DNA from 2 places in the Cytobacillus gottheilii genome. Region 2 is predicted to be linked to the other one. Evidence: a T-box and tRNA genes for the amino acid it is inferred to sense, from the RefSeq annotation. Region 2 holds a T-box; the other holds one or more tRNA genes.

Region 1 (4,431 bases), 1.8 Mb from region 2:
CTGTAATTGGTCTCTCACTGTGCATCTCTCCCTTCTATTTATACTTATGAAGGAAAAGTCATTTTCACAATAAAAAAATGAGAGGACATGCCTCTCATCTCAATTAAAATATTTAAAAGCCTGCAGCTCCATGATCTTAGGAGCTAGACACTTTCAAAGAAATCTTTATAAAAAAGAAAGTCCTTTTTGGATTTCCTCCAAGGCTTCTGGATCCTGCTCGGTTGTTAGAGCCTTTTCTAATTCCTGCTTCGCCTTTTCTCCGCCAATCTTTCCTAAAGCCCACGCACTCGTGCCGCGAATAACTGGACGGGGATCTGTAAACATCAAGTCACTCAGATCATCAACAGCTGTTTCATCTTTAAAATGGGCAAGAGCAAGTATGGCATTACGCTGAATTGGTTTCTTTCCGCGCCACGAGCCCGACATGCGCCCAAATCTTTGCTTAAACTCCTTGTTGCTCATTTTTAAAATAGGCTTTAACAGCGGCTTTACGTCTTCTGAATTAGGCTCCATTTCAGGATGGAAATGAAAATCTTTGCCTTTATTTTCAGGACAAACGGTTTGGCATGTATCACAGCCATAGATGCGATTGCCCAATTCTTCCCGAAATTCATCCGGCATAAAGCCTTTTGTTTGTGTTAAAAAAGCAATGCAGCGCTGAGCATTAAGCTGACCGGGGTTCACCAAGGCCCCAGTCGGACAGGCATCCATACATTTCGTGCACGTACCGCAGCGATCCTCAATCGGCTTATCCGGTGCAAACGGAATGTTCGTAATGATTTCTCCTAAATATACATAGGAACCGAATTCTGGTGTAATGATGGAACAATTCTTTCCAGTCCAGCCGATTCCCGCTCTTTCAGCAACCGCTCGATCAACAAGCTCACCCGTATCCACCATAAATTTAAATCGGGCATCCGGCACTTTTTCAGCGATATAGTCCTGCAGCTGCTGCAGACGATTCCGTAAGATATGATGATAATCTTCTCCCCAAGACGCCCGGCAGAAAATACCCCTTCTTTCCCCTTTTTTCCCAGCAACCCGCTCCCTCATTTTAGAAGGATAGGCAAGAGCGATTGAAATAATCGATTGGGGTTGATCCAAAAGCAATGCAGGCGTAACTCTTTTATCCAGGTCAGGCTCTTCAAAGCCGGATTGATAATTCAGTTCAATTTGCTTCATTAATATATTTTTTAAACCAGTAAAGGTATCGGCTGTTGTAAAGCCGATTTTATCAATCCCGATTGACTGGCTGTATTGTATAATATCTTGTTTCAATTCTTCTACTTTCATGCAGTACACCAACTCACTTACCTTTTAATGAAAAAATCATTATTCTTATGATAAACTATTTCTAATCTATTTTGGAGGTGGAAACATTGGAAATTAACATTTCACCTGAATTGAGCACATTATTCCCTCATTTTAAAATCGGCGTGATTACATACCATGATATTCAAGTTGGCAAATCTCCGCAAATGGTAAAAGGCCGCTTGCAATTATTTCAGGAGTCGCTTTATTTCGATTATGAGGATAAAAAAGTCACCGAGATCGAAGCAATTCAGGAATGGCGTCAGATATTTAAAGCTTGCGGAAAGGATCCTAACCGTTATCGGCATTCCGCCGAAGCACTTTACAGACGAGTAATAAAGCAAAATTATCTGCAATCTGTTCATAGTGCGATTGATTTGAATAATTTCTTTTCGTTAAAATATCAAGTGCCGATCGGAATTTATGATGCAGACAAGCTTTCTGGTCCAGTCCAAATTCGACTTGGTGAGGAGAATGAATCCTATATCGGTTTAAACGGTCGGGAAAACTCTGTCCACCGATTACTTGTCGCAGCAGATGAAGCCGGTCCATTTGGCAGCCCGTTCGTGGATTCAGAAAGAACGGCTGTCACAGAAGAAACCGTCAATGCGCTGCAAATTGTCTTTCATCGCCCATCTATTACAGTTGAAGAAGCGGAAGAAATGACTGTTTCTTTGAAGGATATGTTCCTTCAAGTGCATGGGGGTACTGGTGAGGTCCGCATAATTGATTAATATTATGGAGTGCGTTCCGTCTGCTGCTGAGCAGGCGGGCGTTTTTTTGTGCTGAGCGACGGGATAGGCGGTGTGTTTTTGCGTTTGGCGGATAAAAGATGGTTTTTGGCGGATAAATTTTTTTAACGGCGGATAAAATTTTCTGACGGCGGATAACTTTCGTTAAACAGCACATTTCCTTAGCTTCTGAGCACATATCTCCTAAATGGACCCTTTTCACACATTCAATGAAAACACTTTTTAAAACATGAAAAAACGCAACATTTCGTTCTTAAAGAAACGGAACACTGCGTTGGTTATGTATGGAGCGGGTGAAGGGAATCGAACCCTCATCATCAGCTTGGAAGGCTGAGGTTTTACCACTAAACTACACCCGCATTATAATGAATCTTTTTAAAATAATTTTAATCTCACGAAATGTCATGCCTCTTTCTCTGCCAGCTCATTCGAGAAGCTAATGCGTCGAGGCAACTCGCAGATGTTTCAAGGATGCTATGCTCGTGGCTGAGGTTTTACCACTAAACTACACCCGCATTATAATGAATCTTTTTAAAATAATTTTAATCTCACGAAATGTCATGCCTCTTTCTCTGCCAGCTCATTCGAGAAGCTAATGCGTCGAGGCAACTCGCAGATGTTTCATGGATGCTATGCTCGTGGCTGAGGTTTTACCACTAAACTACAACCGCAATATAATAAAATAGTATGTTTTCAATCTCAAATTAGAACCTGCAAAATCTATCGAATTTTGTCGAATAATCCTGCTGACTACTTTTATTATTCTAGTATATTTATCCTCTATCGTCAACAGGTTTTTCATTTTTCTTTAACAAATGTTTAATAAAATCTTAATAAACCCACAACATTTCATAAAAGTTTTACATAAACACTTCTATTAGACTAGTATTTTTAACCTAATACTCCTTTAATTACTAATAATAATAGACTATAATACTCATAACGGCAAATCAATTGAAAGATTGAGACGCAAAGCCACAGGTCTAAGGCGCAAGCTATGACAGCTGGGTTACCGTAATTATTTTCTATTTAGAAACTAATCGTAAAGGAGAGATTGACCATGGTCAAAAAGACCTTGTATTCCGTATGTTTTGCATTTCTGTTCCTCACAATGATCAGCTCCTCTGCTCTTGCAGCCGAAAAGAAGGATTCAGCTTATCAAGAAACCTACCAGAATCTGCTGGATTCCTTTAAAAGCTATCAAACAACTGCTACATTTCCTTCTCAATCTTTTTCATACAAAGAAGTTGGTGAAGTCATCAATGACGTGTTAGCAGATCATCCTGAAATCTTTTATTTTCAGCACAAAAATACACTGATTTATTCAAACGGTAAGATTAAAATCAGCTACAAATACCCTGTTTCCCAAATCAAAACGATGGTCAGCAAACAAGAAAAGCTGATTAAATCCATATTAAAAGAGACAATCCAACCGAAGGATTCAGATTTTGATAAAGTAAAAGCGATTCACGATTATATTGTTTTAAATACAGCTTATGACTGGACAAACTATCAGAATGGAACAGTTCCTGAAAGCTCGTATACACCGTATGGTTTAATGGTTGATGGAATTGCCGTTTGTGAAGGCTACGCTAAAACGATGCAGCTGCTATTAGATCGCGCTGGTATTGAGAACGAATATATTGCAGGAACAGCTAACGGCGGTCCACATGCTTGGAATATGGTAAAAGTAGATCATCACTATTATTATGTTGACGCCACTTGGAATGATCCTGTCCCAAATCAGGCTGATCAAGTTAGCTATAAATATTTTCTTGTAGACGCTAAGACATTGAGAAAAGATCATGTCTGGAATGAAAAGCAATATCCATCAGCGGCAAGCACCAAATATGCTTACTTTCAAGAGCTTCAATCCGTGCAAGAGATGGGAAATTATTTCTATTACTCTAACAGTAAAGATCAGGACAAGCTTTACCGCATGAAAAAGGACGGTACAGGAAAAACAAAGCTGATCAATGCACGAGCACCTTATTTTGTCATCACGCACAACAAAATTTACTTCAGCAACTATTCAAACAGCGGATATTTGTATAAAGCAACACTAGCAGGCAAACACGCTAAACCTATGAATAAAGTACATTCAATTGATCTTTTCATCGATCAAAACAAGCTATACTATACGAATAAAAAAACAAATAAACAATCTTCCATTAAAACGAATTAAAGAGAAAACGGGATGGCACATAATGCCCTCCCGTTTTTTTCTATAAATCACCTGCTCCTGCGCTCAACCAAATTGATCCCTAATCCCATTCCGACAATCCCGATTAAAAGCATAATTAGCAGTGACATCGTTATGTCCGCCAACCCAGCATCATAAAAAATTACATTCATGATAGCATCCATT
Region 2 (4,431 bases):
TTTCCTTTTGCAACATTTTCAAGATGCTCATGCCCGCCATTTCTCACTGTAACAAAGAATGGAAGGAGATCTCCATCTTTTGATTTAACAGGAAAATAACGCTGATGTTCTTTCATCGATGTAATAAGAACTTCCTGTGGAATCTGCAAAAACTCTTCCTCAAACTTTCCAAAAAGAGCAGTTGGATATTCAACCAGGTTAGTAACTTCTTCAAGTAGATCTCCATCGACTGGAATGACCCAGCCATGCTCTTCCTCAAGTTGTTTTAGCTGGTTGCGTATGCCTTCTTTTCGTTCATCCGAATTAACAAGCACATACTGAGACATTAATGTTTTTTCATAGGCATCCGGGCTTGTAATTTCCATGCTTTCACCCAGGAAGCGGTGACCCATTGTCCAATTGGATGTCTGTACACCTGCAATTGAAAATGGAATGATTTCAGATCCAAATAATGCGATGATCCATTTTATCGGACGGATATATTTAAGCTCTTCATCTGCCCAGCGCATATTTTTAGGAAAAGACAAGGACGTAATAACATGCTGCAGCTCAGGTAAAAGCGAACTCGTTTGCTGGCCTTGAATAAACTTTTTCACATGAACATACTCAACACCATTAATTTCTTTATAGAAAATATCTTCGACTGTTGCTCCTTGCCCTCTGCAAAATCCAATGGCAGCCTTCGTCCACTCGCCATTTTCGTCTTGTGCGATTTTTTTAGCTGGCCCCTTCGCTTCCTCATGTACATCCTCTTGTGCTTCACTGATGCCTTCCACCATTACAGCAAGACGGCGCGGTGTTGAAAAAGCAGTAACATGATCAAAATCAATCTTTTTTTCCATCATCCAAGCTTGAATTTTATCAGAAAGCTGATTCATTGAATTTGTAACAAATCTTGCGGGCATTTCTTCAAGACCAATTTCTAAAAGGAGATCTTTTTTAGACATCTTAATTTTCCTCCTTTGCTTGCAGGATTGGGAATCCTAACTTTTCACGCTCTTCATAGAATGTTTTCGCTATTTTTCTTGCCAAGTTACGGCAGCGGCCAATATATCCCGTTCTTTCTGTGACGGAAATGGAGCCTCTTGCGTCTAATAAATTGAACACATGTGAGCATTTCAGGACATAATCATAAGCTGGGTGCACGAGACCTTCATCCATTTGACGATGTGCCTCTTTCTCATAAATATTAAATAAGTTAAACAGCATATCAGGGTCGCTTGTTTCAAACGTATATTTAGAATGCTCGTATTCCGGCTGCAGGAAGATATCTCTTACAGTAAAGCCATTTGTCCATTCCAAATCAAATACATCTTCTTTATCTTGAATATAAGAAGCTAAACGCTCAATTCCATAGGTAATTTCCACAGATACGGGCTTACATTCAAGTCCGCCCACCTGCTGGAAATACGTAAATTGGGTAATCTCCATGCCATCAAGCCAAACTTCCCAGCCTAATCCAGCACATCCAAGAGATGGATTTTCCCAGTTATCTTCAACAAAACGAATATCATGCTTAAGCGGGTCGATTCCTAATGCCTTAAGTGAATCAAGATACAGCTCCTGAATATTATCTGGAGAAGGCTTCATAATCACCTGAAATTGATGATGCTGATAAAGACGGTTAGGATTTTCTCCGTAACGTCCATCTGCCGGACGGCGGGAAGGCTCCACATAAGCTACATTCCAAGGCTCAGGTCCAATTGCCCTTAAAAATGTATACGGACTCATTGTGCCCGCTCCTTTTTCCACATCATAAGCCTGCATTAGAATGCAGCCTTGCTCTGACCAATGCTTTTGCAATGTCAGAATCATGTTCTGAATATTCATCTCACATCTCACCCTTTTTATAAAATTGATGTTAGACAACAGGGACTTAATCGTCAAAAAACTAAAAAACTCCCGTCCCTATGCCTAAATACGGCATAGGGACGAGAGTTAACCCGCGGTTCCACCCTATTTGCCAAAGCAAAAGCTTCAGCCTCTTTCAACGTTCATGTCGCTCGTAAAGTGCCCTTCCTTAATCCTTCTATCACCTAGCTCACACCACCCTAGGTTCGCTTTTATAGACTGGATTAAGTACTCCTCTTCGTCATCGCAACTATTAATATTTGAATCATAGCGAAAATCATTTTTAAAGTCAAATATTACTTTAAGAAGCCATCGAATTTCTCCATTTGATTCAAAAACTTTTTTGATTTTAAATTTAAGCCAGAGTTTTCATCATAATAGGCTGTAATGATTTTCTTCAGCTCTGCCTTTGTTTCTTCTTTAACTGATATATCTCCGAGTCTCGATAAATCAAAATAATAAAACAGCCGTAACAATCGGACTGCTGCCGGGGATAGTTTGTAATGGTATGGATCCTTTTCAAGGCAGCGATGGCAGATAAGACCGCCCTCCCGAATGGAAAAAGAGAAATGCCCATCGGTGCTTCCGCAAACCGTACACTGATTTAATACCGGATATAAACCGAGTGTATTCAGCATTTTCATCTCAAAAATATTCATAATAATGTCGGGATCATAGCCTTCATTAATCAGATTCAGCGATTGAAATAATAGCTCAAATAAGAATGGATTTGGCTTTCGATCTTCAACACTTCTATCTAAGAGTTCTACAATGTATGCAGCATAAGCCGTAAGGAAAATATCTTCCTTAATCGATCGCATCGAGGAAATCATTTCTCCTTGCTGCATCGTGCCCAGCCCGCTTCCTCTTTGCATAAGAAAATATCCATATGTAAAAGGCTGGGTGACGGCGGAGAGCCTGCTATTCGGCTTTTTCGCTCCGCGTGCCATCATCCCAACCTTTCCCCATTCGCGCGTATATAAGGTAACGATTTTATTGCTTTCTCCATAATTCGCTGTTCTAATGACTATGCCTTCACATTTTTCAAGCATATTCGTCACCATCCCTATATTTAGACAATCCTATGAGATGGGAAAATCAACCTCTGCTAGCTCTTCGTCCTGATTTCCGGGTATATCATTTGTTTCCTTTTGCAATTCCTTAAAAAGAAGATATGTGTCAATATTACCTGTTTGCGAGAAAACCTTCCAGGTAAATTCCATCATCGATAACCCCACCTTTCCGTATTTAACTAGCAATGCAATTATGATTCCTTAACCTTATCATAGCCTGTCTTTTGAAAATCATAAGACGAAAAATTTGTAAATTAAAATCGTTAATTGAACATGAATAACGTTAATAATGTAGATAAGAGAATTAGTATTCGTCTTCTCTAAAACCGAAGTCGCGCAGCTGTGTCATCTTATTGCGCCAATCCTTTTGCACCTTAACCCAAAGCTCCAGGAACACCTTAGATCCGAGCAGATTTTCAATATCTAATCGTGCCCGCTGTCCGATCTCCTTCAGCATTTTCCCTTGCTTGCCGATGACAATACCTTTTTGCGAATCACGCTCAACAATGATGGTAGCCATCACATGAACAATGTCCTTGTCATCTTTCTTTTTCATTTTGTCGATCACCACTGCAAGCGAATGAGGAATTTCTTCACGTGTCAGATGAAGAGCTTTTTCCCTAATCAACTCAGAAACAATAAAATGCTCTGGATGATCGGTAACCTGATCTGCAGGATAGTATTGCGGACCTTCTGGCATATATTCCTTCAGCTGCTCTAGAAGAGTTTCAACGTTATTTCCTTCTAAAGCTGAAATCGGCACAATTTCTTTAAAATCATACTTTTCTTTGTATGACTCTATTACCGATAAGAGCTGGTCAGGGTGAATTTGGTCAATCTTATTGATCACAAGAAAAATAGGTGTTTTAACGGATTGGAATTTTTCGATAATAAACTCTTCGCCTTTTCCAAAACCTTCTTCGGCATTTACCATAAAAAACACAACATCTACGCCTTTTAGCGTATTCTGGGCCACCTTCATCATGAAGTCTCCCAATTTATGCTTTGGTTTATGAATACCCGGTGTATCGATAAAGATAAACTGGGCATCCGCCGTTGTTAAAACTCCCTGCACTTTATTTCTTGTTGTCTGTGGTTTATCGCTCATAATGGCAATCTTTTGACCAATAACTCTGTTCAGGAAAGTCGACTTTCCGACATTTGGTCTGCCAATAATGGAAATAAACCCTGATTTATGCTTTTGTTCGTTATTCATGTAAATCCTCCGGTGAAAATGCGCCAGGCAACAGCTCTTCTACTGAAAGCTCTTTAATAGCTCCATTTAAATTAGTTAGTATGATTTTTGTATCTTTGCTGCAAAGTTCAGAGATTACTTGGCGGCATGCACCACAAGGAGCAACAGGCCCATCTGTATCTGCTACAACTGCAATTGCTTTAAATTTAGTAATTCCATCAGAGTATGCCTTAAAAAGCGCTGTTCTTTCTGCGCAATTGGTCATACTATATGCTGCGTTTTCAATATTGCAGCCATGTATAACGGTACCTT

Evidence for each region. The T-box of region 2 lies ahead of glyQ (glycine--tRNA ligase subunit alpha). A T-box ahead of a tRNA ligase gene usually reads a tRNA of that ligase, here a tRNA-Gly.
Region 1: it has a tRNA-Gly gene. The T-box ahead of glyQ (glycine--tRNA ligase subunit alpha) is inferred to sense a tRNA for this amino acid. The anticodon was not compared.

What each region holds. Positions count from the first base shown of each region.
Region 1 covers NZ_CP071709.1:1,293,599-1,298,029, reverse strand. Annotated here, with positions in the region: gene J1899_RS06410 (amidase domain-containing protein) at 1-18, opposite strand, end outside; gene queG (tRNA epoxyqueuosine(34) reductase QueG) at 166-1,293, opposite strand; gene J1899_RS06400 (B3/B4 domain-containing protein) at 1,380-2,045, shown strand; tRNA gene J1899_RS06395 (tRNA-Gly) at 2,349-2,422, opposite strand; cyclic di-GMP riboswitch class I at 2,998-3,080, shown strand; gene J1899_RS06390 (DUF5050 domain-containing protein) at 3,124-4,248, shown strand; gene J1899_RS06385 (ABC transporter permease) at 4,296-4,431, opposite strand, start outside.
Region 2 covers NZ_CP071709.1:3,088,184-3,092,614, forward strand. Annotated here, with positions in the region: gene glyS (glycine--tRNA ligase subunit beta) at 1-947, opposite strand, end outside; gene glyQ (glycine--tRNA ligase subunit alpha) at 949-1,830, opposite strand; T-box leader at 1,925-2,105, opposite strand; gene recO (DNA repair protein RecO) at 2,148-2,903, opposite strand; gene J1899_RS15345 (YqzL family protein) at 2,934-3,077, opposite strand; gene era (GTPase Era) at 3,229-4,140, opposite strand; gene J1899_RS15355 (cytidine deaminase) at 4,133-4,431, opposite strand, start outside.